3 regions of the Pseudomonas sp. GW821-FHT09H03 genome follow, and region 2 is predicted to be linked to each of the others. Evidence: predicted binding sites of a transcription regulator. Region 2 holds the regulator's gene; each other region holds the start of a gene.
What was found. The regulator sigma-54, encoded in region 2, starts transcription at its own class of promoters, with help from an activator protein. The targets are predictions, from matches to a motif close to ANTGGCATNNANNTTGCTNT.

Region 1 (10,076 bases), on a different contig from region 2:
GGTGATGGTCACGGTCAGGCTGCCGTGGGTCACGGCGGCCGGGGATACCTTGACGTTCTGGCCGATCACGATGGTACCGGTGCGGGAGTTGATGATGACTTTCGCCACCGCCTGGCCCGGATCGACTTCAAGGTTCTCGAGAATCGACAGATAGTCGACCCGCTGGCTAGGATCGAGCGGCGCGCTGACGCGAATCGAGCCACCGTCGATGGCCTGGGCCACGCCTGGGCCGAGCATGTTGTTGATCTTGTCGACAATGCGCTTGGCCGTGGTGAAATCGGAGCGGTTGAGGTTCAGGGTCAGGCTATTGCCCTGGTTGAACCCGCTCGGTACCGCCCGTTCGACCGAGGCACCGCCAGGGATGCGACCGGCCGACGGAACGTTGACGGTGATCTTCGATCCGTCGCGGCCTTCGGCGTCGAAACCGCCGACCACCAGGTTACCCTGGGCCACCGCATAGACGTTGCCGTCGATACCCTTGAGCGGCGTCAACAGCAAGGTACCGCCGCGAAGGCTCTTGGAGTTGCCGATGGAGGAAACCGTGATGTCGACCTGCTGCCCAGGCTTGGCGAACGGCGGCAAGTCGGCGCTGATCGACACCGCCGCGACGTTCTTCAACTGTACGTTGCCCGAACCCGGCGGCACCTTGATGCCGAACTGCGAAAGCATGTTGTTGAATGTCTGCAGGGTGAACGGGGTTTGCGTCGTCTGGTCTCCGGTGCCGTTAAGCCCGACCACCAGGCCATAACCGATCAATTGGTTGGAACGCACGCCGGAAATGCTGGCGATGTCCTTCAGGCGCTCGGCTTGAGCACTGAAGGCGACCGGCAACATCAGGGCGGCAACGATGAGACTTCTGAAGTTCAACATGCTCAACTGGAAAGCCACCTAGAAAGGAAACAGCGGGCTGAGGAAGAAACGGTCGAACCAGCCTGGCTGACTCGCATCGGCAAAGGAACCTGTACCCGAGTAGGTGATGCGCGCATCGGCGACACGGGTCGACGACACGGTATTGTCGGTGGCGATGTCATCGGCGCGAACCAGTCCGGCGATCCGCACCAGCTCGTCGCCGGTGTTGAGGGTCATCCACTTCTCGCCACGAACCGCGATGATGCCGTTGGGCAATACATCGGCAACAGTCACCGTGATCGAACCGGTCAGGGTATTGCCCTGTGCGGCCTTGCTGTCACCCTTGGTCGCGCGATCGCCTTCGTAGCTGGCATCCAGACTCAGGTCACCACTGCCAAACGGGTTGTTGGTGCTGGGCGTGGCGCCGAACAACGAAGTCAAGCCTATGCTCGCCTGGCTGTTCTTGCCGATTTGCGAGTTGGCATTTTTGCTGGCCTGGGTCCTCTCGTTCAAGGTGATGGTGATGATGTCGCCCACCCGGAACGCCTTGCGGTCGCTGTAAAGGTTCTGTTCAAACCCGGCCTGATAAATCGAGCCATTGTTCGCTGCAGCCGGCAACGGCGTACGCGGCAACACCGGCGCGTAATAAGGGTCGTTGGGCTTGGGCGTCGAAGGAACGCAGCCGGCGAGCACAACAGCCCCACTCAGTGCCAGAACAGATACAAAGCGATTCATGACCCTACCTCACGGTGTTGCAGGCGGCCTCATGACCGCCTCATAGACTTGATTACAGATTCTGCGTTACGAACGAGAGCATCTGGTCGGCGGTGGAGATCACCTTGGAGTTCATCTCGTAGGCGCGCTGAGTGGTGATCATGTTGACCATCTCCTCAACGGTGCTGACGTTGGAAGTTTCCAGGGTGTTCTGCAGCGTGGTGCCGAAGCCAGCCAGGCCCGGAGTGCCGACTTGCGGCGCGCCACTGGCAGCGGTTTCCAGGAACAGGTTGTTGCCCACTGCCTGCAGACCGGCCGGGTTGATGAAGTCGGCGGTTTGCAGGTTGCCGATCACCTGGGAAGCCGGGTTGCCGGCAACGGTGATGGACACGGTGCCGTCACGACCGACGGTGAAGGTTTGCGCGTCGTTCGGAATGACAATGGCCGGTTCCAGGGCGAAGCCGCTGGCGTTGACGATCTGGCCGTTGGAGTCCAGGTGGAACGTACCGTCACGGGTGTAGGACGTGGTGCCGTCCGGTTGCAGGATCTGGAAGAAACCGCGACCGTCGATGGCCATGTCCAGCGGCTGCTCGGTGGTTTGCAAGCTGCCGGCGGTGAAGTTTTTCTGGGTGCCGACGATGCGCACACCGGTACCCAATTGCAGACCCGACGGCAGTTCGCTGTCCTGGGTCGACTGGGCGCCTGGCTGACGCTTGATCTGATAGAGCAGGTCCTGGAACTCGGCGCGATCACGTTTGAAGCCCGTGGTCGATACGTTGGCCAGGTTGTTGGAAATGGTGGTGAGGTTGGTGTCCTGGGCGGACAGACCTGTTTTGGCAACCCATAGAGCCGGAAGCATTCGATTCTCCTCGTGCGCCTGTTTTACGGCGCGACGTTCTGATAATTAGCTGATCTGCAAGACCCGAGCCATGGCCTGGTCATCGTCTTTGGCGGTGTTCATCATCTTGATGTGCAGTTCGAATTGCTTGGCCAGGGCCAGTACCGAGGTCATCTCGTCCACGGCATTGACGTTGCTCGACTCAAGGAACCCGGACACCAGCTTGACGTTGGCATCGGCTTGCGCCGGCTGGCCGTCCCGGGTGTGAATCGAACCGTCCAGGCCTTTGGTCATGTTCTTGATGTCCGGGTTGACCAGCTTGATGCGGTCGACCTCCGCCATGACGCGAGGGCCTTCGCCCATCGCGCGAATGCTGATGGTGCCGTCCTCGCCCACTTCGATTTGTTGCTCGGGCGGCACGGCAATCGGCCCGCCATTGCCGATCACCGGCATGCCATTGCCAGCGCGCAGCACGCCCAGGGCGTCGACCACCAGGCTGCCGGTACGCACGTAGCTTTCGCCGCCATCGGGGTTCTGCACCGCCAGCCAGCCATTGCCTTGCACGGCAACATCGAGGTCGCGGCCGGTTTCCACCAGGCTGCCAGGGGAGAAGTCGGTGGCCGGGCGTTCAGACATGGCAAACGCACGCGCCGGAAAGCTGTCACCGAACACCGGCATCGAACGCGCCTGTTCCAGGTCCTTCTGGAAGCCGTTGGTGGAGATGTTCGCGAGGTTGTTGGCATGAGCCTTTTGCGCCAGTGCATTCTGGCTGGCGCCGGTCATTGCCACATAAAGGTACTTGTCCACAATCTTTCCTCTGCATGCCGGACGGTTGCCGCCCACCGCTGTGTTGCGCAGGTTGTAGCAATTTGCAGACCAACTTGCGCGCAGCGGCGCCAACCCCCTTTAAACAGGGGGCTGGGGCTGATCGGAAGGTAATTGAACGATGTATCGAAGACGAAAAACCGGCGCGCTGATGCCGCTTGGCGGCAACGCCGTGAAAAGCCGGCTACCAGCCTTTCACGCCGCTCATGTCGGGCAACTTGTGAGCAATGCCTTTATGGCAGTCGATACAGGTTGCCTGGCCGCTGGCCAGCGAGGTGGAGTGCATGTTGGCGGCGCGCTTGCCCTGGCGTGTGAAGTCCATGAACTCGAAGTTATGGCAGTTGCGACACTCCCGCGAATCGTTGGCCTTGAGCCGTGCCCACTCGTGTTCGGCCAGCTCCCGGCGCATGTCCAGGAACTTGTCCCGGGTGCTGATAGTGCCGAACAGCTTGCCCCAGACCTCCTTGGAAGCCTGCATCTTGCGGGCGATCTTGTGCGTCCACTCGTGAGGGACGTGACAGTCCGGGCACGTGGCGCGCACGCCCGAACGGTTGGTGTAGTGGATGGTTTCCTGCAACTCGACGAAAACGTTGTCGCGCATTTCATGGCAGGACGTGCAGAACTGCTCGGTGTTGGTCGCTTCCAGCGCGGTGTTGAATCCACCCCAGAAAATCACCCCGGCGATGAACCCGCCGAGGGTCAGAAAACCCAGGCTGTAATGCACGCTGGGCCGACGCAGCACACCCCAATAATCCTTGAACAAGGCAAGCAAAGATTTCATGGCCTCTCCTCAAGGTTTCGGCTGCTGGTGTATTTCATCTTGCAAGACCTGGTCGATGTTCTTGAAGCTGTTGTTCACCAGTGGCTTCACATCCTTTTGCGGCACGTGACACTGGTTGCAGAAGTAGCGGCGCGGCGACACCGCCGCCAGAGCCTGGCCGTCACGGTCCATGTAGTGAGTGATGCTGATCATCGGCGCCTGGGTACGCGCACTGTTGGCGCGACTGTGGCAGGTCAGGCACTTATTGCTGTTCATGTCGATGGCATACCCGCGAATACTGTGGGGTATGGTGGGCGGTTGCTCGGGGTAATTGCGCTCACGCTTGAGGTCCTTGTTCTCGTCTTCTGCGATAGGCGGTGCCGGCAGCTCCTGGGTCAGGGTCCCGCCGGCTCTGCGACCATCCGGTGCCGGTGCATCCAGGGGGTAAGCGGGCTCTGCTGCAAATGTCGTGGGCAGCCACGTCAGCAGCACGACAAGCAAGGACAGCGAACGATAATTCATGAAAGCTCTCCTTATGCCGTCGCGATCAACTCAATCCTGATCGCGCATTTCTTGTAATCGGTCTGTTTTGAGATCGGGTCCGTTGCATCAAGCGTGACTTTGTTGATCAGCTTGTTGGCATCGAAAAACGGCACGAACACCAGGCCTTGGGGCGGCTTGTTGCGCCCCCGGGTTTCAATCCGCGCACGCATCTCGCCGCGCCGACTGATCAGCTTCACTTCGCTGCCACGCCGGGCATTCAAGGCCCTGGCATCGGCCGGGTGCATGTAGACCAGCGCATCGGGGATCGCTTTATGGAGCTCCTCGACACGCTGGGTCATGGTCCCGGTGTGCCAATGTTCAAGCACCCGACCGGTGCTCAGCCAGAACGGGAAGTCCGCGTCCGGGGCTTCTGCAGGAGGCTCGTAAGGCAGTGCGAAGATGATCGCTCTCTTGTCGGGGTAGCCGTAGAACTGCACGCCACTGCCCTTCTCGACATACGGGTCGTAGCCTTCGCGGAAGCGCCAGAGCGTTTCCTTGCCTTCGACGACGGGCCAGCGCAAGCCGCGCTCGGAGTGATAACGATCAAAAGGCGCCAGGTCATGACCATGTCCACGGCCGAACTGGGCATATTCTTCGAACAGGCCTTTTTGCAGGTAGAAACCGAAATCCCGGGCCTCGTCGTTCTGGTAGCCCTGCGCCATTTGTTCCACCGGGAACTGATCGACCTGGCCATTCTTGAACAGCACCTCATACAGGGTCTTGCCCTGGTATTGCGGTGAACTGGCCAACAGCTCCTGCGGCCAGACTTCGTCGGTTTTAAAGCGTTTGGAAAACTCGACCAATTGCCAGAGGTCCGACTTGGCGTCACCCGGCGCCGAGACCAGTTGATGCCAGAACTGCGTACGCCGCTCTGCGTTGCCGTACGCGCCCTCTTTCTCCACCCACATTGCCGTTGGCAAAATCAGATCGGCCGCCTGTGCCGAGACGGTGGGATACACATCCGACACCACCACGAAGTTCTCCGGGTTGCGCCAACCCGGCAATACTTCCTGCATGATGTTGGGCCCGGCCTGCATGTTATTGCTGGCCATGGTCCAGTACACATTGAGCACGCCGTCCTTGAGCATGCGACTTTGCTGCACGGCGTGGAACCCGACCTTTTCCTTGATGGTGCCCGCCGGGAGTTTCCAGATTTTTTCCGCGGTGGCGCGGTGCGCCGGGTTGGTGACCACCAGGTCGGCCGGCAAGCGATGGGAGAACGTGCCCACTTCACGTGCCGTCCCGCAGGCCGAAGGCTGGCCCGTCAGGGAGAACGGACTGTTGCCAGGCTCGCTGATTTTCCCGGTCAGCAGGTGGATGTTGTAGATCAGGTTGTTGGCCCAAACACCCCGGGTGTGCTGGTTGAAACCCATGGTCCAGAACGAAACCACCTTGCGCTTGGGGTCGGCGTACAGTTCGGCCAATGCCTTGAGGCGCTCGGCTGGTACGCCGGTTTCCTTCGCGGTGCGCTCAAGGGTGTAGGGCTTTACGAAAGCAGCGAACTGCTCGAAGTCGATGTCGGTCCAGGTGTTCGCCTTGTCGGCATTCTTGGCTTTCATCTCCAGCGGATTATCGGCACGCAATCCGTAGCCGATGTCATCGGTGCCTTTGGCGAACTTGGTGTGTTTGCTGACGAAGTCTTTGTTGACCGAACCGCTTTCAATGATGTGATTGGCGATGTAATTGAGGATGAGCAGGTCCGTCTGCGGCTTGAACACCATCGGAATGTCGGCCAGTTCAAAACTGCGGTGTTCGAAGGTGGAAAGCACGGCCACTTTCACATTCGGCTGGCTCAACCGCCGATCGGTCACCCGACTCCAAAGAATCGGATGCATCTCCGCCATGTTTGAGCCCCACAAGACGAATGCATCAGTGACTTCGATGTCGTCATAACAGCCCATCGGCTCATCCATACCGAAAGTGCGCATGAACCCCATGACCGCCGAGGCCATGCAATGGCGTGCATTGGGGTCGATGTTGTTGGAGCGAAAGCCCGCCTTCATCAACTTGTTAGCCGCGTAGCCTTCCCAGACCGTCCACTGTCCGGAACCGAACATGGCGACAGATTCCCCGCCCTTGTTCTTCAGCGCCTCCTTGTACTTCAACTCCATTACATCGAACGCCTGTTCCCAGGACACCGGGTGAAACTCGCCTTGTTTGTCATATTGCCCATTGGTCATGCGCAACAGCGGCTGGGTCAGCCGATCCACGCCGTACATGATCTTGGATAAAAAGTAGCCTTTGACGCAGTTCAACCCGCGATTGACCTCGGCTTTTACGTCACCGTGGGTTGCAACAACCTTATTGTCCTTGGTCGCCACCATGACGCTGCAACCGGTGCCGCAAAATCGACAGGGCGCTTTGTTCCAGTCCAGGGTCGCCATGTCTTGTTCGGTGATCAGGTTGCTGGCAGAGGTAAACACCGGGAGGCCCGCAGCCGCAGCCGCGATCCCGGCCGCCTGGACTTTGACAAACTCTCGCCGCGTCATAGGCATGTGCTTTCTCCCGTTATATCGAGAATCTCGTGATAAACCAGGGCCGCATTGAGCACGCCTGGCAAGCGATTGATCTGGTCGATTCGCTGAAGAATCTGGCTTTCGTGTTCGGTTTCCAGCACTACCACCAATTTGCCGGCGGGGCTTTCCTGGTGAAGCTCGACGCCCGTGAGCAAACGCAGGTTGGCTTTCACTGCTTCGAACAGGGCCGGACGGGCATGTACTACCAGACTGGCAATGTGCAGCGTCTTTTCCATGACCCGGACTCCCTGCTGAATTAGAGATAGATGACGATCAGTTTCAGTTTGGGGGGCCTGGCGGACCGAGGAGCATTTGCAGAAACCAGACGAAAAAGCCGTAACCACCGACTATCGCCACCGATAACAGTGGAAACAGGACAATGATCAGGAAATAGAACAGGCGAGTTTCTTTGCGAACTCGCCGGGTAGAGTCATCCATTGATGACATGGTCAGCGCTCCTGCCAAACGTTGAGAAGAGCGTAGATGGCCTATTGGGTAACTTCCATGATTTGGATCAATGGCAGGGGGTAACTGCTTAAATAGGAACTTGAATCACTAGTGAATCACTAGCATCTAGTAACGGCTCTTAATTAAATATTTCCTCAACGCTCAAGTTTGCCTATTTCATATTCGCGCAACTTGTTGGCAATCGTTGTATGAGAGACGCCCAGTCGCTTGCCGAGCAAGCGGCTACTGGCATGTTCCGAATACAGCCGTTCCAGCACCGCCTTCTCGAAACGCCCGACGATCTCGTCCAGCCCACCCTCCAGCGAAAAATCGCCAAGGGGCTGGCGCACACCATAATCCGGCAAACGAATGTGCTCGGCCTTGACCGTGCCGCCGTCGCACAGGGAAACCGCCTGGAACAACACGTTCTCCAGCTGCCGCACGTTACCTGGCCAGTGGTAGTGACTGAGCCGCTCCATGGCCGCCGGGGCGAGCTTGGGCAGCGGGCAGCCAATCTGCCGGCTGGCCTGGTCGAGGAAGTGCTCGACCAGAGGTGGCAAACCGTCGAGGCACTCGCGCAACGGTGGGATGTGCAGCGACAACACGTTCAAACGGTGATACAGGTCCTGACGAAATTCGCCCCGGGCGCACAATTCGGACAGGTCGACCTGGGTCGCGCAGATCACGCGCACATCGAGGTAGACCTCTTCATCACTGCCCACCCGACGGAAGCAACCGTCCTGCAGGAAGCGCAGCAGTTTCACCTGCAGGCGCGGGCTCATTTCCCCCACGCCATCGAGAAACAGTGTGCCGCCCGCCGTCAGCTCCAGCAGCCCGAGCTTGCCTTCGGCACGCGCGCCCTCGAAGGCACCAGGCCCGTATCCGAACAGCTCGGTCTCGGCCATGGACTCCGGCAGTCCGGCGCAATTGAGCGCCATCAAGGGTGACTGTCCGCGCGGGCTGGCCAGATGACAGGCACGCGCGAGCAATTCCTTGCCGGTGCCGGTTTCGCCTTCTATCAATAGCGGCGCATCCAGCGGTGCCATCCGCCGCGCCTCGCGCACCACTGCGGCCATGACTTTCGAACTCTGAAAAATACTGTCGAAGCCGCGCAGCTCCTGCTTGCGCACGTTATAAATACGCTCGCCGACGCGGTCGGCACGGTGCAAGGTCAGCACCGCACCCGCCATGGCTTCGCTGTCGTCATGCTCTGACTGCAGTGGCGCGATATCGGCGAGAAACACATCGCCCCTGACCTTGACCCGCAGCCCGTTGATCCGCGATTTATTGGCGCGCACCAGCTCCGGCAAATCGAAGTCTTCGGCATAGCGCGACAGGGGAATCCCCGGCACTTCGTCGACCCGCACCCCGAGCAGTTGCGCCGCCGCACGGTTGGCCGCAACGATGGAGCCGCCCATGTCGATCGACAGCACCGGAAACTCCAGGGCGCCGAGCAGCGCATTGAGCTCCATGTGTCGGCGTTCGCTGGGCATCAGGCCTACGCGCTTGACGCCGAAGACCCCGGCGATCGCTTCGAACTTGGGGCGCAACGCCTGAAACTGGATGTTGATCAGGTTCGGGCAATGCAGATAGATGGCGTTGCCATGCTCTCCGCCCACCTCGCCGCGAGCGACGTTGATGCCGTATTCCACCAGCAGGTTGAGAATGTCGCGCAGGATGCCGATGCGGTTCTGGCAGTGGACTTTGATACGCATATAAAAGGCCCGAAAAAGCGGTGATGGAGTTGATGCCTGGCGCAGCCCCCTGTGGGAGCGGCGGCGCCTTTGAGGCGGAGATTTCTGCAGAAGCACCCAAATAGTCGTCAAGATTATGTGACAGACAAAGCGTTTTTCAAACTAGAAACACTCAATAGCTGCGCGACCCCGGCTGATTCGTAACGAAAACTTTACAAATATCAGCGAATTTTCCTACGCACACCACGAATCACCTGCTGCAACAACGCAATCCTTGGGGTATTCCTAGGTCCATAGCAGCACATAACAAGAACGAAATCCCCTAGCAGGAGAGCAGCATGAAGCAGACGCAATACGTGGCTCGCGAGCCCGATGCGCATGGTTTTATCGACTACCCCGCCGAAGAACACGCGGTGTGGAACACGCTGATCACTCGTCAACTGAAAGTGATCGAAGGGCGTGCGTGCCAGGAATACCTGGACGGTATCGAAAAACTCGGTCTGCCCCACGACCGCATTCCTCAACTCGGCGAAATCAACAAAGTCCTCGGTGAAACCACCGGCTGGCAGGTTGCCCGGGTACCGGCACTGATTCCCTTCCAGACTTTCTTCGAATTGCTGGCCAGCAAGCAGTTTCCAGTGGCGACCTTTATTCGTACCCGCCAAGAGCTGGATTACCTGCAGGAACCGGATATTTTCCACGAGATTTTTGGCCACTGCCCGCTGCTGACCAACCCGTGGTTCGCCGAGTTCACCCACACCTACGGCAAACTGGGTCTGAAGGCCTCCAAAGAGGAGCGCGTCTACCTGGCGCGCCTGTACTGGATGACCATCGAGTTCGGCCTGGTCGACACCCCGCAAGGCCAGCGCATCTACGGCGGCGGCATTCTG
Region 2 (10,076 bases):
GTCATGATGCTCTTGGAAATACCCTCGGCATCCACGACAGGACCGACAATGCTGTCGAGCGCCGCATAAAAGTCCTGCGGATCCTGCTTGTACTTTTCTTTGTTGGCCGCCAGATCGGCAAGCATACGATTGGTAGTGTCCTGTACCAGATCGTGTGCCGAAGGCGCCGCCACTGCGTTGGCCACCAACGGCAGCGCCGCGAGCATTACCAACAGGCCACGTCGCAAGATAGAGATCATTTAACAGTTCCTCATTTAGCTTCTTTGCTAACGGTATTGAGCAGGAATTTACCGATCAGGTCTTCCAGCACAAGCGACGACTGGGTGTCGTGGATGGTTGCGCCATCCGCGAGCAGACTTTCTTCCCCGCCGACACTGATGCCGATGTACTTCTCGCCCAACAGGCCCGCAGTCAGGATAGAGGCGGTAGAGTCAGACGGCAGGTTATCGACGCGTTTTTCCAGCTCCATGGTCACCCGACCGGTAAAGCTGTCGCGATCCAGATCGATCGCGGTCACCTTGCCGATGGTTACACCGGCCATGGTCACCTTCGCTCTGACCGTCAAACCGGCGATATTGTCAAAATATGCGTAAAGTTTATAAGTGTCAGTGCTCGGGCTCGGCGACAGGCCGCTGACCCGCAACGCCAGCAACAACAAAGCCAGGATGCCAGCCAGCAGGAAAAGGCCGACACCGATTTCCAGGGTGCGGTTTTGCATCAGAAATCTCCAAACATCAAGGCGGTCAGAATAAAGTCCAGGCCGAGTACAGCCAACGAGGCGTACACAACGGTCTTGGTAGTGGCACGACTGATCCCCTCGGAAGTGGGTTCACAATCATAGCCTTGGAATACGGCGATCCAGGTCACGACAAAGGCAAAGACAACACTTTTGACGATCCCGTTCAGGACGTCATCGGTGAATGTCACGCTGTTCTGCATGTTCGACCAGTAGGAGCCCTCATAGACGCCCAGCCAGTCCACCGCCACCCACGAACCACCCCAGATGCCCACCACGCTGAAAATCATCGCCAGCACCGGCAGGGAAATGAAGCCGGCCCACAGGCGCGGGGCAATGATGTACTTGAGCGGGTCGACCCCGATCATTTCCAGACTGGACAACTGCTCGGTGGATTTCATGTTGCCGATTTCGGCTGTCAACGCCGAACCGGCACGCCCGGCGAACAGCAAGGCCGTCACCACCGGCCCCAGTTCACGCAACAGCGTCAGCGCAACCATCTGCCCGACAGCCTGCTCGGAACCATAGCTGGACAGGATGTTGAAGCCTTGCAGGGCCAGCACCATGCCGATGAACACCCCGGAGACCACGATGATCACCAGGGACATGACGCCCACCGAATGCAGCTGCTTGATCAGCAACCCGAAACCGCCGCCAATGCCACCGCGACCGAGCAGGGCATGAAACAGGAACAGCGTCGCACGCCCGAACACCGCCAGCGCATCAATGGCTGCGTGGCCGAACCGGCGTACACGTTCTATTAATGAAGTTTTGCGCATCAGCGCTTCCCCAGAAGATCTGCGCGGTAATCCGTCGCTGGAAAGTGATACGGCACCGGCCCATCAGGCTCACCGGTCATGAACTGGCGAATCCGTGGGTCATCCGAGTTCATCAACTCGTCTGGCGTGCCCTGCCCCAGCACCTGGCCGTCGCCCACCACATAGATGTAGTCGGCAATGCTCGCGGTCTCGGCCAGATCGTGGGAAACCACGATGCTGGTGATACCCAGCGCATCGTTGAGCAAGCGGATCAGGCGCACCAGAACGCCCATCGCGATAGGGTCCTGGCCGACAAAGGGCTCGTCATACATGAGGATCTGCGGATCCAGGGCAATCGCCCGGGCCAGCGCGACACGACGCTTCATGCCACCGGACAGTTCGTCGGGCATCAGGTCGATAGCGCCACGCAGGCCCACGGCCTGCAATTTGAGCAGAACGATGTCGCGGATCATTTCTTCCGGCAGCCGGGTGTGGACCCGCAGCGGAAAGGCGACGTTCTCGAACACATCGAGGTCGGTAAACAATGCGCCGCTCTGAAACAGCACGCCCATATGCTTGCGCGCATCGAACAGGTCGCTGCGCGAAAGCTCCGGCAAATTCTGCCCATTGACCCAGACTTCGCCGCTGGTAGGCCGCAACTGGGCGCCCATCAAACGCAGGAGCGTGGTCTTGCCGCACCCGGACGGCCCCATGATGCCCGTGACCTTGCCGCGCGGTATGCGAATATCAACGTTATTGAAAATGCTCCGCGCACCGCGCTTGAAGGTCAGTCCCTTCAGCTCGACCGCGTAGGCGTTATCGGCACTCATCTAAACTCCTTGCGATGCAGCCTCTTGCTCGGGCGCCTGGCTTTCCAGCGAAAGCACATACCTCCCGGGCAGGCCGAACAGGCGGCGAACTATATCACTGCAAAGGCCACGCGCCCAAGGCTAAAGCCGGGCCATGTGCAACAACATGAATGACTGAAAGCTTCTTTATAGAGGCTTCGTGGTAACAAGGAGTGACAATGCGCGACGAACTAGCGTGAGGGATTCGATCATAACCGCTATAATCGCCGCCTTTTCATCGGGCTATACGATTTCAGACATGAGCCAATCCAGCGACCTGATTCAATCGGCACAACGCACCATCCGCCTCGAGGTAGAGGCCGTACAAGGCCTGCTGCCCCATATCGACGCGGATTTCGTACGCGCTTGCGAGATGATTCTGGCCAGCAAAGGCCGCGTGGTGGTGGTCGGCATGGGCAAATCCGGGCACGTCGGCAACAAGATCGCCGCCACCCTGGCCAGCACCGGCACAACGGCTTTTTTCGTGCACCCGGCCGAAGCCAGCCATGGTGACATGGGCATGATCACCCGTGACGACATCATTCTGGCGCTCTCGAACTCCGGCTCCACCAATGAAATCGTCACCCTGCTGCCACTGATCAAGCGCCTTGGCATCAAGCTGATCAGCGTGACCGGCAACCCCGAGTCGGCGCTGGCCAAGGCTGCCGAGGTCAACCTCAATGTTCACGTCGAGCATGAAGCCTGCCCATTGAACCTGGCGCCCACCTCGTCGACCACCGCAGCACTGGTCATGGGCGATGCCCTGGCTGTTGCGCTGCTGGAAGCCCGCGGCTTTACCGCCGAAGACTTCGCCTTCTCCCACCCCGGTGGTGCACTGGGTCGACGGCTGTTGCTGAAAGTGGAAAACGTCATGCACGCCGGCCAGGAACTACCACAGGTGCAACGCGGCACCCTGCTCAAGGACGCGCTGATGGAAATGACCCGCAAGGGCCTGGGCATGACCGTGATCCTGGAAGCCGACGGCAAACTGGCGGGGATCTTCACCGACGGTGATTTGCGCCGCACCCTGGACCGCAGCATCGACATCCACAGTGCCACCATCGACCAGGTCATGACCGCCCATGGCAAGACTGCCCGGGCCGAGATGCTCGCGGCCGAAGCACTGAAAATCATGGAAGACCACAAGATCAACGCGCTGGTCGTGGTCGACGGCGACGACCGCCCGGTCGGTGCCTTGAACATGCACGACTTGCTGCGCGCAGGAGTAATGTAATGACCATTGACCTGATGCAACGTGGCAAGCAGATCAAACTGGCGGTTTTCGACGTCGACGGCGTCCTCACCGACGGGCGCCTGTACTTCCTCGAAGACGGCAGCGAGTTCAAGACCTTCAACACCCTCGACGGCCAGGGCATCAAGATGTTGATGGCAGCCGGCGTACAGACAGCTATCATCAGTGGCCGCAAGACCCCGGTGGTCGAGCGACGGGCCAAGAACCTCGGCATCCCGCACCTTTATCAGGGACGAGAGGATAAACTGGTGGTACTGGACGAACTTCTCGCCCAACTCAATCTAAGCTATGAACAGGTCGCCTATCTTGGCGACGACCTGCCGGACCTGCCGGTGATTCGCCGCGTAGGCCTGGGCATGGCGGTGGCCAACGCCGCCAGCTTCGTGCGCGAACACGCCCACGGCATTACCGTTGCCCGTGGCGGCGAAGGTGCCGCACGCGAATTCTGCGAATTGATCCTGCGCGCCCAGGGCCGCCTCGATGCGGCCAACGCTGCGTACCTGTGAGCCCACTATGCTGAGCAAAAAGTTTCGCAACACACTACTGTTCGGTTGCATCGCTGCGATATTCGCCGCGGTCGGCTATTGGAACATCAGCCCTGAACGTTTCCTCGACAAGCCGGTTGTGCCTGTCGATGAAAGTGCCATCGACTATTACGCCATCAATGCGCACAGTGTGCAGTTCCTGCCGGACGGCGGATTGCAATACGAAATGACGTCGGACAAGGTCGAACACCTCAAGGCGACCGAAGTGACACTGCTGACCAACCCCGACCTGAATATGTTTCGCGGTACGGAGTTTCCATGGCATGTCCAGAGTTTGCGCGCTGAAGTAAACCCGGACGGCACGGAAGTCGAATTGATCGATGACGTGCGCATCACCCGCTTCGACGAGAAAAACCGAAGAACCCTGATCACCAGCACCCGCATGACGGTGTTCCCGCAGCAAGAATATGCGCAGACCGAGCAAGACGTTAGAATCGACGGCGCTGGCGGTGTATCGACTGGCAAGGGAATGAAAGCGTATTTGAAAGAAAGCAGGATACACCTGCTATCGAACGTAAGAGGACAGTATGAGGCTCGTTAAAACCCTTCCGATTTTGCTCAGTCTGGGCGCAGCACTGGGAAGCGTGAGCGCCTGGGCTCTGCCGGACGATCAACAACAGCCTATTCGCATTCAGGCCGACGACGCCCAACTGGACGACAAGAACGGTGTTGCCACCTACACCGGCGACGTAATCATCACCCAGGGCTCGATGAAGGTTACCGGCAACAAGGTAACCATGACCCGCACCCCCAACGGTGACATCGACGTGGTGACCTCGGTGGGCAATCTGGCCTACTTCGAGCAGTTGCAAACGGCTGGTGATACCAAGCCTGTGCAGGGCTGGGGCGTGACGATCCAGTACCACGCCGCGCAAAATCGCGTCGTGCTGATCGACAAGGCCAAAGTTGTCGACAAGGACAACAACATCACCCAGGGCGAGAAAATCGTCTACGACACCGAGAAGAAGCTCGCCAGCGCCGGTCGCGCTACCGGCAGCAAGGTGACCGAGTCGCGCCCGCGCATCGACATGGTTATCCAGCCGAAGAAGAAAACCGACGAGAAAAAGGCCCAGTAATGGCAACTCTGAAAGCTCAGCATCTGGCCAAGAGCTACAAGAGCCGCCAGGTCGTACGTGACGTCAGCCTGTCCATCGACAGCGGTCAGATCGTCGGCCTGCTCGGCCCCAACGGCGCCGGCAAGACCACCTGTTTCTACATGATCGTAGGCCTGGTGCAGGCTGATCAGGGTCGCGTGCTGATCGACGACCTGGACGTCAGCCACCAGCCAATGCACGGCCGTGCAAAGGCCGGCATCGGCTATCTGCCGCAGGAAGCATCGATCTTTCGCAAACTCTCGGTGGCCGACAACATCATGGCGATCCTCGAGACCCGCAAGGAACTCGACAAGGCCGGTCGCCGCAAGGAGCTGGAAAGCCTGCTGCAGGAATTCCACATCAGCCACATCCGCGACAACCTCGGCATGAGCCTGTCCGGCGGTGAGCGCCGCCGCGTGGAGATCGCCCGGGCACTGGCCACCAACCCGAAATTCATCCTCCTGGATGAACCTTTCGCCGGCGTCGACCCGATTTCGGTGGGCGACATCAAACAGATCATCTACCACCTCAAGGCCAAGGGCATTGGCGTGCTGATCACTGACCACAACGTCCGTGAAACCCTGGATATCTGCGAAACCGCCTACATCGTCAACGATGGCCAATTGATCGCCGAGGGCGACGCCGAGACCATCCTGGCCAACGACCTGGTGAAGGAAGTTTACCTGGGCCATGAGTTCCGCCTGTAAGCGCTGAGGTGTCTGGCAGGTCGCCAGAGTGCTTATCTCGATAAAAAATCAACACTTTTTTATTGTTACAGCGCTCTAGGCAAACACTGCAGTTTCGGGCATATAATTTGCTTATGTTTGGCGCTTCGGCGCCCTGTAGTGGATGGCGCATGTGCGCCGGCGAATAAGGTGTTAAGCCCCTGCCATGAAACCATCGCTAGTCTTGAGAATGGGCCAGCAGCTGACGATGACACCGCAGCTGCAACAGGCCATCCGCCTGCTCCAATTGTCGACCCTGGACCTGCAACAGGAAATCCAGGAGGCGCTGGAGTCCAATCCGATGCTCGAACGCCAGGAAGAAGGCGACGACTTCGACAATTCCGACCCCCTGGCCGACAGTGCCGAACAGAAGCCCAATACCGACATTCAGGAGCCTTCCTACCAGGAAAGCGCCCCCACGGTGGATAACCTGGAGGAAGGCGACTGGAACGAGCGCATTCCCAACGAGCTCCCCGTCGATACAGCGTGGGAAGACGTTTATCAGACCAGCGCCAGCAGCCTGCCAAGCAACGATGACGACGAATGGGATTTCACCACCCGCACATCGGCTGGCGAAAGCCTGCAAAGCCACCTGCTGTGGCAGTTGAATCTGGCGCCGATGTCCGACACCGATCGGCTGATAGCCGTCACCCTGATCGACTGCATCAACAATCAGGGCTACCTGGACGAGACACTCGAGGAAATCCTCGAAGCCTTCGATCCGGAGCTGGACATTGAACTGGACGAAATCGAAGCCGTCCTGCACCGCATCCAGCAATTCGAGCCCGCTGGCATCGGCGCCCGCAATCTGAGCGAGTGCCTGCTGCTGCAATTGCGCCAGTTGCCGGCCAAGACCCCTTGGCTGGCCGAGGCCAAGCGCCTGGTCAGCGACTACATCGACCTGCTGGGCAGCCGCGACTACAGCCAGCTGATGCGCCGCATGAAACTCAAGGAAGATGAGCTGCGCCAGGTGATCGAACTGGTTCAGAGCCTCAACCCTCGGCCCGGCTCGCAGATCGAGTCCACCGAAGCCGAGTACGTCGTACCGGACGTCATCGTGCGCAAGGACAACGAGCGCTGGCTGGTCGAACTGAATCAGGAGTCGGTGCCACGCCTGCGCGTCAACGCCCAGTACGCCGGTTTCGTGCGCCGCGCCGACACCAGCGCCGACAACACCTTCATGCGTAACCAGTTGCAGGAAGCCCGCTGGTTCATCAAGAGCCTGCAAAGCCGCAACGAGACCCTGATGAAAGTGGCGACCCAGATCGTCGAGCACCAGCGCGGTTTTCTCGAGTACGGCGATGAAGCCATGAAGCCGCTGGTCCTGCATGACATCGCCGAAGCGGTGGGCATGCACGAATCGACGATTTCCCGGGTCACCACCCAGAAGTTCATGCACACCCCTCGGGGAATCTATGAACTGAAATACTTTTTCTCCAGCCACGTCAGCACCTCCGAAGGCGGTGAATGCTCGTCTACGGCGATCCGCGCGATCATCAAAAAACTGGTTGCCGCGGAAAATCAGAAAAAGCCATTGAGTGACAGCAAGATCGCTGGTTTACTGGAAGCACAAGGCATTCAGGTGGCTCGCCGCACCGTCGCCAAATACCGCGAATCCCTCGGGATCGCGCCTTCGAGCGAACGTAAGCGGTTGATGTAGAGCCACGCCACAGCGTTCCAGTGGTAGATCATCTGATCTACCGCTTTATGCACTGGCAACGAAGGAGAAGCTGTATGCAAGTCAATATCAGTGGACACCAACTGGAAGTGACCGAACCTCTTCGCACCTACATCGGCGAAAAACTCGAACGATTGGAAAGGCATTTCGACAAGATCACCAACGTGCAGGTCACGATGACAGTCGAAAAGCTGAAGCAGAAAATCGAAGCCACCTTGCATATTCCCGGTAGTGAAGTAGTCGCAAACGCAGAACATGACGACATGTATGCGGCTATCGACTCACTCACCGACAAGCTGGATCGCCAACTCAAAAAGCATAAGGAAAAGACCCAGAGCCTCCTTCAGGGCGCAACCGGTCGTTAACACTCCCAACCCATGATCCGACTTGAAAGTATCCTGACCCCCGGCCGTTCCCTGGTGAACGTGCCGGGCGGCAGTAAAAAGAAAGCCCTCGAACAAATTGCCAATCTGATCGCCCGCGAAGTGCCGGGCATGGAGATGCAAGATGTCTTCGAGGCATTGATTGCCCGTGAAAAACTCGGTTCCACCGGGTTTGGCAACGGCATCGCCATTCCCCATTGCCGCCTCAAGGGCTGCAATTCGCCCATCAGTGCCTTGATGCACCTGGACGCACCCATCGATTTCGACGCCATCGACGGCGCACCGGTTGACCTGCTGTTCGTACTGCTGGTCCCGCAAGCCGCTACCGATGCGCACCTTGAGTTGCTGCGGCAGATCGCCAGCATGCTCGACCGCAAGGAAGTACGGGAAAAGCTGCGTAGCGCCCCAAGCAACGAAGCCTTGTATCAGGTTGTCCTGGACGAGCAGAACGGTCAGTAATCATGCGCTTGATCATCGTCAGTGGCCGTTCCGGCTCAGGTAAAAGTACCGCCCTCGATGTACTCGAGGACAACGGCTATTACTGTATCGACAACCTGCCTGCCGGGCTGCTGCCGGAACTCGCGCAAACAGCGCTGATCCACACTGAACTGACTCAGCCGCTGGTGGCCGTATCCATCGACGCGCGCAACCTGCCAAGCCACCTGTCGCGCTTTCCCGACCTGCTCGAGGAAGTTCGCAGTCGCCATATCCATTGCGATGTCCTGTACCTGGACGCTGACGAAGAGACCCTGCTCAAGCGCTTCTCGGAAACCCGCCGGCGCCACCCACTGAGCAATGCCAACCGTTCGCTGGCCGAAGCCATCAGCGTCGAGAGCCTTCTGCTCGGGCCCATCGCTGACCTCGCCGACCTGAAAATCAACACCACCAGCCTGAACCTGTATCAGCTGCGTGATGCCATCAAGCTGCGCCTGCTGAACCAGCCGGAACCCGGCACCGCGTTTCTGGTGGAGTCTTTCGGATTCAAGCGCGGGATGCCGGTGGATGCCGACCTGGTGTTCGATGTGCGCTGCCTGCCAAACCCCTATTGGAAACCGGAGTTGCGCGAGCAGTCCGGTCTCGATCAGCCGGTTGCCGAATACCTTGCAGCGCAGCCGGATGTCGAAGAGATGTTCCAGGATATTTCCACATATCTGCTAAAGTGGCTGCCGCGTTTTGCCGCCAGCAACCGCGCGTACGTCACCATTGCCATTGGCTGCACCGGCGGGCATCACCGCTCCGTGTACCTGACCGAACGTCTTGGCCAGGTCCTGCAACAATCTCTGAAGAACGTCCAGGTTCGCCACCGCGACCTCAGCTAAAGGATTCACACCGCGATGCCTGCTCTGGAAATCGAAATCATCAACAAGCTGGGGCTGCACGCCCGCGCTTCTGCGAAATTTGTTGGGGTGGCAGGTCAGTACCCGTGCCAGATCCGGGCCGGTCGTACACCCACATCGATGGTCGATGGCAAAAGCATCATGGCCATGATGATGCTCGCGGCTGGCAAAGGCACAACGATTCATTTGAGTACTGAAGGCGAGCAGGAAGATGAAGCGCTGGCCGCGCTGGTGGCGTTGATCAACAACTTCTTCGACGAAGGCGAGTAACAGTCAGGATCAAGATCAAAAGATCGCAGTCTTCGGCAGCTCCTGCATTGGATTACTTGCAGGAACTGACGAAGGCCGCGATTTTTTGATCTAAAAAAAAGCGCCACCCGATGGGTGACGCGCCTTTTGTGTTGCGACCGGGAATCAGCTACCCGCCACCATCATCCGCTCGATCAATACCGAACCCGTGCGAATGTTGCTGCGCAGCTCCAGATCATTACCGACCGCGACAATCTGCTTGAACATGTCGCGCATGTTGCCGGCGATGGTCACTTCCTGCACCGCGAACTGGATTTCGCCGTTCTCGACCCAGTAACCCGCCGCTCCACGGGAATAATCGCCGGTGACCATGTTCAGTCCCTGCCCCATCAACTCGGTGACCAGCAGGCCGCGCCCCATACGGCGCAGCAAGGCCGCCTGGTCTTCATCGCCATGGGTGACGAACAGGTT
Region 3 (10,076 bases), on a different contig from region 2:
CAATAATGACGTTGGTGTAGTCGCGCAGGCTTTCTTCCGGCAGCTCGCGGGCCAGCAACTGCGCCGCGCCGCGAATACCGCCCAATGGGTTCTTGATTTCATGGGCAAGGCCGCGCACCAGCATTTTGCTGGTTTCCTGCTTCGACAGTTGCGCCTCCTCCTTGGTGATTCGCAACAAGCGGTCGCGAGGATGCACTTCGAGCAGCAGCAGGGTTTCGCCATTGTTGAGGATGGGCGTTACAGCGTAATCGACGGTCAGGGTCTGGCCGGTGAGGGCGGTGAGCATGGCTTCACGTTTGGTGAATGGATGCGCGTGTTCTACCGCCTGGCGCAAAGAATTCAGCGCTTCGGGGGACTCGGTGAATAACTCGCTGATGAATTGCCCATGGCTGCGCTGACCACTGATGGCCAGCAGCATCTCCGCCGCCGGGTTCATGTACTCGAGGCGCAATTCGGCATCGAGCAGGATGGTGGCGGTGGTGAGGTTGTCGAGTAGCAAACGGTGTAGTGCGTCGCTTATGGTCATCAGGACCTCTTTTGGAGCGGAGCGGGCGCAAGAATCAAGCGTTGGTAAGCGCAAAATGCAAAAACCAAACCAAGGCTCCGAAAAGAAGCGCTTTAGCGCTAAAACGGGCGTTTAGCGCTCGATTGCATAGCGCTCGGTTCGCCGTTACGGGTATTTTCGAACCAAAATGGGTTGGAACGTGCGTGCGCCGCAAGATATCGCACCAATATAGTGCGCAAAGCTGAATGAAGTAAGAAGAGTCGCACAAAGGTATTTTCGTTGCGGGTTTACGGTTTGCTTGCCCGCTGCACGGTGAAGGTCAACGTATGGCTTTGCTGCACGATGCTTTGGCCTTCAATCACCTGTACCGCGAGGCGGTGCTCACCACGAGCGACGTTGAGCAATTGCAGGGTCGGGACGTTGCTCGGTTGACCGTAAGGCTGATCATCCAGCAAGAGACGCACTAGATGATGATCCTGCAAGCGCGGCTTGATCAGGACTTCGACAGTGACGTTGCCGTTGTTGGCGCGCAGTGCTTCGCCAGTGGGCAGGCCTGTGAGTTCCAGTACCTCGTAGAGGGTGCTGCGGGGCTGTTCGCTGGAAGGGGCGATGGGTGGAGCGGGTTTGCCAGGTGGCTGGCTTTCGATGCTGTTGAGAGGCTGTAACTCGACAGCCCGGGCGTTTGCGCCTGTGGGCGGTTGATTGCTGTAGGTGGTGGTGCCATTGGCGTCCGTGTACTTATAGATCTGCGCGGTGGCGGGCAGGGATATCAGCAGCAGGATGAATGGAAAAACACGGGCCATGAGCTCGACCGGAAACGAAAGCGTTGGTTGCAGCATAGGTCAGGTGCGGCGGTTGCCTCCAGTCGCAAAACATTTTGGGCATGTTTCACGAAAGTCCTGTGGCAAGGGGGCTTGTCGGAACGCCGCATCGCCCCGCTGGGTTGCGCACCGGCCCCAAGAATTTCTGGAACTACTGCGTAGTCCAACGGGGGCGAGCCCCCTCACCACGGGGAAATCGGGCGACTATCGAAATTGCGGGCAATAAAAAGGCCTCCCGAAGGAGGCCTCTTTTTGTCACGCCGCGTGTCGCGGCGCTACCGGATCAGCAGCTGTAGTACAGCTCGTATTCCAGTGGGTGTACGAAGGTACGTACCTTGATTTCTTCTTCGCTTTTCAGAGCGATGTAAGCGTCGATGAAGTCGTCGCTGAAAACGCCGCCTTTGGTCAGGAACGCACGACCTTTGTCCAGCTCTTCCAGGGCTTCTTTCAGGCTGCCGCAAACTTGTGGGATCTCTTTGGCCTCTTCAGGCGGCAGGTCGTACAGGTTTTTGTCAGCTGCATCGCCAGGGTGGATCTTGTTCTGGATGCCGTCCAGGCCAGCCATCAACAGTGCGGCGAAGCACAGGTACGGGTTGGCAGCCGGATCCGGGAAGCGTGCTTCGATACGGCGGGCTTTCGGGCTCGACACGTAAGGAATACGGATCGAAGCGGAACGGTTGCGAGCCGAGTAGGCCAGCATTACCGGTGCTTCGAAGCCTGGAACCAGACGCTTGTAGGAGTTGGTCGCCGGGTTGGTGAAGCCGTTCAGGGCCTTACCGTGCTTGATGATGCCGCCGATGAAGTACAGGGCGGTATCGGACAGGCCGGCATAGCCTTCGCCTGCGAAGGTGTTCTTGCCGTCTTTCCAGATCGACATGTGTACGTGCATGCCCGAACCGTTGTCACCGTACAGAGGCTTAGGCATGAAGGTCGCGGTGCGGCCGTAAGCGTCAGCAACGTTGTGTACAACGTACTTCAGGGTTTGGGTTTCGTCGGCTTTCTTCACCAGGGTGTTGAACTTGACGCCGATTTCGTTCTGGCCGGCAGTTGCCACTTCGTGGTGGTGAACTTCGACGGTCAGGCCCATTTCTTCCAGTGCGTTGCACATGGAGGTACGGATTTCGTGGTCGTGGTCGAACGGTGGAACCGGGAAGTAGCCGCCTTTGACGCCTGGGCGGTGGCCCTTGTTGCCGCCTTCGATGTCCTGGTCGGACATCCAGGAACCTTGTTCGGAGTAGATCTTGAACATGGAACCGGAAATGTCGGACTTGAACTTCACCTGGTCGAAGATGAAGAACTCTGGCTCTGGGCCGGCGAATACGGTGTCACCGATACCGGTGGATTTCAGGTGCTCTTCGGCACGCTTGGCGATCGCACGTGGGTCGCGATCGTAGCCTTGCATGCTCGAAGGTTCGATGATGTCGCAGACCAGGATCAGGGTCGGCTCTTCAGTGAACGGATCCAGCACAGCGGTGGAGTCGTCCGGCAGCAGGATCATGTCGGAAGCTTCGATACCTTTCCAGCCAGCGATGGAGGAACCGTCGAACATTTTGCCGACTTCGAAGAAGTCGTCTTCCAGCGCATCGCGAGCCGGCATGGTCACGTGGTGCTGAGTGCCTTTGGTGTCTGTGAAGCGCAGATCAATCCACTTGACGTCATGATCTTTGATGAGTTGAACCGACTTCGACATAGTGTCCTCCGGGTGGATTAGGGCTGGTAGTGGATGCCCTTTAATGTTTGTGATGCCGGCGCGAATATTCTGCCAAGGCAACCTGCCTCACAAGGGAGCAAATTGCATGCCAGTGCCCCAGCATGGGTTTTTTGCCCCAAAATCTCGCTTATCAGGGCATATTGGCCCTTAAGGAAGAAAATCCCGCCCTGTAATGTTGCGTCGAAGACGACAAATGACCTGTTTTGGTGCATGTAAAACCTTCTGCATATTAACTGGTTAAACCTTGAGCAATTTCCGCTATAATCCGCGCCCCCCTTTTTCGGCAGGCCCTGCGCGCGCTGTTTCCATGAAATTAATCGTAAAAGTCTTCCCCGAGATCACCATCAAGAGCCGCCCGGTACGGATGCGTTTCATCCGTCAGTTGGCCAAGAACATCCGTGCTGTGCTCCGCGATCTGGACCCGGCTGTGGTGGTGAACGGTGTGTGGGACAACCTCGAGCTGGAAACCCGCGTCAGCGATCCCAAGGCCCTGAAAGAGATGGGCGAACGCCTGAGCTGCATGCCGGGCATCGCGCATTTCCTGCAGATCGACGAGTACCCGCTGGGTGACTTCGACGACATCGTCGAGAAGTGCAAGCAGCACTACGGCGATGCACTGGCCGGGAAGATTTTCTCGGTGCGTTGCAAACGCGCCGGCAAGCACCCATTTAGCTCCATAGACATCGAGAAATACGTCGGCAGCCAGTTGCGCCGCCAGTGCGGTGCCGCCGGAATCGACCTGAAAAAGCCCGAAATCGAAGTCCGCATCGAAGTTCGCGACCAACGGTTGTTCGTGATCCACAGCCAGCACACCGGCATCGGCGGTTATCCGCTGGGAGCCCTGGAACAGACGCTCGTTCTGATGTCCGGCGGCTTCGACTCCACTGTGGCGGCCTACCAGATCATGCGTCGCGGCCTGATGGCGCATTTCTGCTTCTTCAATCTGGGCGGACGTGCCCACGAACTGGGCGTCATGGAAGTCGCGCATTTCATCTGGAAGAAGTACGGCAGCTCCCAACGCGTGCTATTTGTCAGTGTGCCGTTCGAGGAAGTGCTGGGCGAAATTCTCGGCAAAGTCGATAACAGTCATATGGGCGTAGTATTGAAGCGTATGATGTTGCGCGCTTCCTCCCAAATTGCCGATCGACTGCACATTGAGGCGTTGGTGACCGGTGAGGCGATCTCCCAGGTTTCGAGCCAGACATTGCCGAACCTGAACGTGATCGACTGCGTGACCGAGAAACTGGTCTTGCGTCCGCTCATCGCCAGCCACAAGCAGGACATCATCGACCTGGCCAACGAGATCGGCACTGCTGATTTCGCCCGGCACATGCCGGAATACTGCGGCGTCATCTCGGTCAATCCGAAGACCGCAGCCAAGCGCCATCGCGTCGAGCATGAAGAGAAAGAATTCGATATGGCGGTACTCGAGCGTGCGCTCGAAAACGCCAAACTGGTACCGATCGATCGGGTGATCGACGAATTGGGCCAGGATGTTCAAATTGAAGAAGTCAGCGAAGCGCTGGCCGGTCAGATCGTCATCGATATCCGTCACCCGGATGCCGCTGAAGACGACCCGCTGGACCTTGCTGGCATCGAGGTACAAACGATGCCGTTTTATGCACTGAACGCTCGTTTCAAGGAACTGGACCCTACTCGCCAGTACCTGCTTTATTGCGACAAAGGCGTGATGAGTCGCCTGCATGCCCACCATTTGCTCAGTGAGGGGCATGCCAATGTGCGCGTTTATCGACCGAGCTAAGTGCCCGGGGCTGTTTGCCTGTGGCTTGCGTCACCGGCCCCCCGACGCCGCCGTCAAGCTGTAACGGCAAGGCCTGACTCTACTGTAAATCGCTGCCAAGACTTGTCAGCACACCGAATCCTCTGATCGAGATACACAAGTGATCGAAAATCTACGCAACATCGCCATCATTGCTCACGTTGACCATGGTAAAACCACCCTGGTAGACAAACTCCTGCGTCAATCCGGCACTCTGGAGCGCAACGAGCTTAACGACGAGCGCGTGATGGACTCCAACGACCAGGAAAAAGAGCGCGGTATTACCATTCTGGCGAAAAACACCGCCATCAACTGGAACGGCTACCACATCAACATCGTGGACACCCCGGGCCACGCCGACTTCGGCGGCGAAGTTGAACGCGTTATGTCGATGGTTGACTCCGTTCTGCTGCTGGTTGACGCTCAAGACGGCCCTATGCCGCAAACCCGTTTCGTGACCAAGAAGGCTTTCGAAGCCGGCCTGCGTCCGATCGTGTGCATCAACAAGGTTGACCGTCCAGGCGCGCGTCCGGACTGGGTTCTGGACCAGATCTTCGACCTGTTCGACAACCTGGGTGCCACCGAAGAACAGCTGGACTTCAAAGTCGTCTACGCCTCGGCCCTGAACGGTATTGCCGGTCTGGACCACACCGAAATGGCTGAAGACATGACCCCGCTGTACCAGTCGATCGTCGACAACGTACCGGCGCCGGCTGTTGACCGTGATGGTCCGTTCCAGATGCAGATCTCCGCACTGGACTACAACAGCTTCCTGGGTGTTATCGGTGTTGGCCGTATCGCTCGTGGTCGCGTCAAGCCGAACACCCCGGTTGTCGCTATCGGCGCCGACGGCAAGAAGCGTAACGGTCGTATCCTGAAGCTGATGGGTCACCACGGTCTGCACCGTGTAGACGTTGAAGAAGCTGCTGCAGGCGACATCGTGTGCATCAGCGGTATGGACTCGCTGTTCATCTCCGACACCCTGTGCCACCCGGACACCGTTGAAGCGATGAAGCCGTTGACCGTCGACGAGCCAACCGTTTCCATGACCTTCCAGGTAAACGACTCGCCATTCTGCGGTAAAGAAGGCAAGTTCGTGACTTCCCGTAACATCAAGGAACGTCTGGACAAAGAGCTGCTGTACAACGTTGCACTGCGCGTTGAAGAAGGCGACTCGGCTGACAAGTTCAAGGTTTCCGGCCGTGGCGAACTGCACCTCTCGGTACTGATCGAAACCATGCGTCGCGAAGGCTTCGAAATGGCTGTAGGCCGTCCGGAAGTGATCATCCGTCTGGTAGACGGCGTGAAGCACGAACCGTTCGAAAACGTCACCATCGACCTGCCGGAAGAATCCCAGGGCAAGGTGATGGAAGAGATGGGCCTGCGTAAAGGCGACCTGACCAACATGGTGCCGGATGGCAAAGGCCGTGTACGTCTGGAATACAACATCCCTGCTCGTGGTCTGATCGGTTTCCGTAACCAGTTCCTGACCCTGACCAACGGTGCTGGCATCCTGACCTCGATCTTCGATCGTTACGACACCATGAAGTCCGGCGACATGTCCGGCCGTCAGAACGGCGTTCTGGTTTCGGTTGAAACCGGCAAGGCACTGACCTACTCCCTGGAAACCCTGCAGGCGCGTGGCAAGCTGTTCGTAGAACACGGTCAGGAAATCTACAACGGTCAGATCGTTGGTCTGAACAGCCGTGACAACGACCTGGGCGTTAACCCTACCAAGGGCAAGAAGCTCGACAACATGCGTGCTTCGGGTAAAGACGAGACCATCGCTCTGGTTCCACCTGTTCGCTTCACCCTGGAACAGGCTCTGGAATTCATCCAGGACGACGAGCTGTGTGAAGTAACTCCTAAGTCCATCCGTCTTCGCAAGAAGATCCTGGACGAAAGCGAGCGTACCCGCGCTGCCAAGAAAGCCAAGGCTTGATGTTTTAGCCTGAGCTGAAATGAAAACGCCCCCGGTCGAGAGACCGGGGGCGTTTTTGTTTGTCTGGGGGAAATGTTGGGAGGCGTTTTCCCCTCACCCTAGCCCTCTCCCCCTGGGAGAGGGGACTGATCGTGGGATGCTGCAGAAATTTATCGACCTGAAAGAGCTCTGCCGAATCCATAACCGAATCGCGTTATCAGGTCGATGGGTAGCGCAGGCATCTCAAAAGGGCTTCTGAATCCACAATCGACTCGCATTATCAGGTCGATGGGTAGCGCAGGCATCCCAAAAGGGCTTCTGAATCCACAATCGGCTCGTATTGTCAGGTCGATGGATAGCTCAAGACACCTCGGTCGGCTCCCTCTCCCTCTGGGAGAGGGCTGGGGTGAGGGTGCAGGTCTGAAGCCCGCCGCTCATATCCGGCCTTACTCAGAACCGCTCGATACTCCGCGAATTCCGCTCACGCTCCACTTCCTTGGGCTTGTACGCGCAATACCCCGGCCGCGGGCCGATTTTCGGATGGTTGCGGCAGGTGTCGGGACGCTTGTCATAAATGGTGCACAGGCGGCTCTTACGATCCAGGTAGTAGCAATCGTTGTTGCTCATGCGCTGGAGGGTGAAAATTCCGGATTTCTGGTTGAATCGCTCAACCAGCCCTTCCTTTTGCAGGCGCTTGGCAATGTTCTTCGGCGGGTCGCCCAGTTCGAACTCGTCGACCACGCCGATGCGCACCAGATCCTTGATCTTGACCTCGACCGGCAGCGTGCAGCAGCTGGACACACAAGAGCCGCACATCGGGGCCGAATATTTGGCCCACGTATCGAGACGGTCGATCTCGGCGGCGGCAATCAGGTTGGGCTTCATCATCGGGAATTACCAGGCGTGTGTGCATCAGGGCGCGCGATGATACCGGGACTGGTGGATTTTTGAACAACCTTTCGCCAGATTTTTTCACATTCAGGTTCAGCGACTGAAAAAACGGCACGAGCCCTGCATTCTTTCAGGCTCACGCCAAGCCTGAAATCGCACACACGGGAAATACTGCCGAACCGGAGCCTCTACCGCCTGTCAGACCGTCTAGGCTCAGACAACCCAAGCTCGCTCGAGGTCTTATCGATGACTCAAGAACCACTTGTTCGCGAAGCAGAGGTGGCCGCATTCCGCGACGCCGTCTTGACCAAACTGACCTACGCGGTAGGCAAAGACCCGGATCACGCCTTCGATCACGACTGGTTCGAGGCCATTGCCCTGGCCGCGCGCGACCACATGGTCGAGCACTGGATGGACCACACGCGGCAAATCTACCGCAAAGGTCAGAAGCGCGTTTATTACCTCTCCCTGGAATTTCTCATCGGCCGGCTGCTCTACGACAGTCTGAGCAACCTCGGCCTGCTCGATGTTGCCCGTGAGGCCCTGACCGAGCTTGGCGTCGACCTGGAGCGCATCCGCCTGCTGGAGCCTGATGCAGCCCTGGGCAACGGTGGCCTCGGTCGGCTGGCGGCGTGTTTCATGGAAAGCATGTCGACCCTCGGCATCGCCGGCCATGGCTATGGCATCCGTTATGAACATGGCTTGTTCCGCCAGGCCATCGTCGACGGCTGGCAGCAGGAGCAGACCGAACACTGGCTGGATTTCGGCAACCCCTGGGAGTTCGAGCGGGCGGAAGTGGTTTACCCCATCGGTTTTGGCGGCAGCGTACAAACCCTGACCGACGACGCTGGCAAAGCCCGACAAATCTGGTCCCCGGCGGAAACCGTGCGGGCGATTGCCTACGACACCCCGGTGGTCGGCTGGCGCGGAGCGAGCGTCAACACCCTGCGCCTGTGGCGGGCCCGGGCCATGGAAGATCTGCACCTGGAACGCTTCAACGCCGGCGACCACCTGGGCGCCGTGGCCGAGGTGGCCCGGGCGGAAAGTATTTCCAGGGTGCTTTACCCGGCGGACAGTACCGAGGCCGGGCAGGAGCTGCGGCTGCGCCAGGAGTACTTCTTCGTGGCCGCATCCCTGCAGGACCTGCTGCGTCGCCATCGCAACATGCACACCTCGGTGTTGACCCTGGGCGACCATGCGGCGATCCAGCTCAACGACACGCACCCCTCGATTGCCGTGGCCGAATTGATGCGGCAACTGGTCGACGTCTACGACGTGGCCTGGGACGCCGCGTGGCAGATCACCGTCGATACGTTGTCCTACACCAACCACACACTGTTGCCCGAGGCGCTGGAAACCTGGCCGGTCGGCCTGATGGAGCGCATGCTGCCGCGGCACATGCAGATCATTTATCTGATCAACGCCCAGCACATCGACTCGCTGCGGGCCAAGGGCATCCATGACTTCGACGTACTGCGCGCGGTCTCGCTGATCGAGGAAGACAATGGCCGTCGAGTGCGCATGGGCAACCTCGCGTTTCTCGGCTCTCACAGTGTCAACGGCGTATCGGGGCTGCACACGCAGTTGATGCGCAAAACGGTGTTCTCCGAGCTGCACAAGCTCTATCCGGAGCGGATCAACAACAAGACCAACGGCATCACTTTCCGTCGCTGGCTGTATCAGGCCAACCCCGAGCTGACCTCGATGCTGGTTGACGCTCTTGGTCCGGACTTGCTGGATAACCCTGAGGAGCGCTTGCTCGCCCTTGAGCCATTCGCCGAGAAAAGTGCGTTCCGCAAGTCGTTCGCCGAACAACGGCTGCACAGTAAAAAAGCCCTGGCGTATCTGATTCATGAGCGGCTGGGTGTTGCGGTCAACCCGGCAGCGATGTTCGACGTACAGGTCAAACGGATCCACGAATACAAACGTCAACTACTCAACCTGATGCACACCGTGGCGCTCTACCAGGCGATTCGTGCCGAGCCGGAAATCGACTGGGTGCCCCGGGTGAAAATCTTTGCCGGCAAGGCGGCGGCCAGTTATCACCAGGCCAAGCTGATCATCAAACTGACCAATGACATTGCCCGGGTGGTCAACAACGATCCAACCGTGCGCGGTTTGCTCAAGGTAGTATTTCTGCCCAATTACAACGTCAGCCTGGCGGAGAGCATCATTCCGGCGGCGGATTTGTCCGAGCAGATTTCCACCGCCGGTTTCGAAGCCTCGGGCACCAGTAACATGAAATTCGGCCTGAACGGCGCGCTGACCATCGGTACCCTGGACGGTGCCAACGTGGAAATGTGCGATCGCATCGGTGACGAGCACATGTTCATCTTCGGCCTCAGCGCCCAGCAGGTGGAAGCGCGCAAACAGAACCATGAGTTCAGTGCAGTGCCGGACATCGCCGCGTCCCATCGTCTCAACGATGTGCTGCAAGCAATACGCGG

Region 1: the regulator sigma-54 is predicted to act here: its motif matches at 3,263-3,282, upstream of AC07OG_RS22975 (flagellar basal body rod protein FlgF).
Region 3: the regulator sigma-54 is predicted to act here: its motif matches at 3,111-3,130, upstream of glnA (type I glutamate--ammonia ligase).

The regions. Positions count from the first base shown of each region.
Region 1 covers NZ_JBWKOF010000019.1:36,003-46,078, reverse strand. The annotation lists gene AC07OG_RS22990 (flagellar basal body P-ring protein FlgI) at 1-870, opposite strand, end outside; gene flgH (flagellar basal body L-ring protein FlgH) at 889-1,584, opposite strand; gene flgG (flagellar basal-body rod protein FlgG) at 1,637-2,422, opposite strand; gene AC07OG_RS22975 (flagellar basal body rod protein FlgF) at 2,468-3,208, opposite strand; gene AC07OG_RS22970 (cytochrome c3 family protein) at 3,411-4,007, opposite strand; gene AC07OG_RS22965 (nitrate reductase cytochrome c-type subunit) at 4,017-4,508, opposite strand; gene napA (nitrate reductase catalytic subunit NapA) at 4,520-7,024, opposite strand; gene AC07OG_RS22955 (chaperone NapD) at 7,015-7,281, opposite strand; gene AC07OG_RS22950 (periplasmic nitrate reductase, NapE protein) at 7,325-7,492, opposite strand; gene AC07OG_RS22945 (sigma-54-dependent transcriptional regulator) at 7,648-9,207, opposite strand; gene phhA (phenylalanine 4-monooxygenase) at 9,525-10,076, shown strand, end outside.
Region 2 covers NZ_JBWKOF010000008.1:47,154-57,229, reverse strand. The annotation lists gene AC07OG_RS13110 (MlaC/ttg2D family ABC transporter substrate-binding protein) at 1-239, opposite strand, end outside; gene mlaD (outer membrane lipid asymmetry maintenance protein MlaD) at 251-718, opposite strand; gene mlaE (lipid asymmetry maintenance ABC transporter permease subunit MlaE) at 718-1,515, opposite strand; gene AC07OG_RS13095 (ATP-binding cassette domain-containing protein) at 1,515-2,324, opposite strand; gene AC07OG_RS13090 (KpsF/GutQ family sugar-phosphate isomerase) at 2,602-3,576, shown strand; gene AC07OG_RS13085 (KdsC family phosphatase) at 3,576-4,100, shown strand; gene lptC (LPS export ABC transporter periplasmic protein LptC) at 4,108-4,680, shown strand; gene lptA (lipopolysaccharide transport periplasmic protein LptA) at 4,667-5,215, shown strand; gene lptB (LPS export ABC transporter ATP-binding protein) at 5,215-5,940, shown strand; gene AC07OG_RS13065 (RNA polymerase factor sigma-54) at 6,125-7,618, shown strand; gene hpf (ribosome hibernation-promoting factor, HPF/YfiA family) at 7,693-8,001, shown strand; gene ptsN (PTS IIA-like nitrogen regulatory protein PtsN) at 8,014-8,478, shown strand; gene rapZ (RNase adapter RapZ) at 8,481-9,338, shown strand; gene AC07OG_RS13045 (HPr family phosphocarrier protein) at 9,354-9,626, shown strand; gene pmbA (metalloprotease PmbA) at 9,771-10,076, opposite strand, start outside.
Region 3 covers NZ_JBWKOF010000002.1:244,749-254,824, reverse strand. The annotation lists gene glnL (nitrogen regulation protein NR(II)) at 1-526, opposite strand, end outside; gene AC07OG_RS03785 (DUF4124 domain-containing protein) at 793-1,308, opposite strand; gene glnA (type I glutamate--ammonia ligase) at 1,610-3,016, opposite strand; gene thiI (tRNA uracil 4-sulfurtransferase ThiI) at 3,345-4,799, shown strand; gene typA (translational GTPase TypA) at 4,939-6,759, shown strand; gene AC07OG_RS03765 (YkgJ family cysteine cluster protein) at 7,189-7,626, opposite strand; gene AC07OG_RS03760 (glycogen/starch/alpha-glucan phosphorylase) at 7,876-10,076, shown strand, end outside.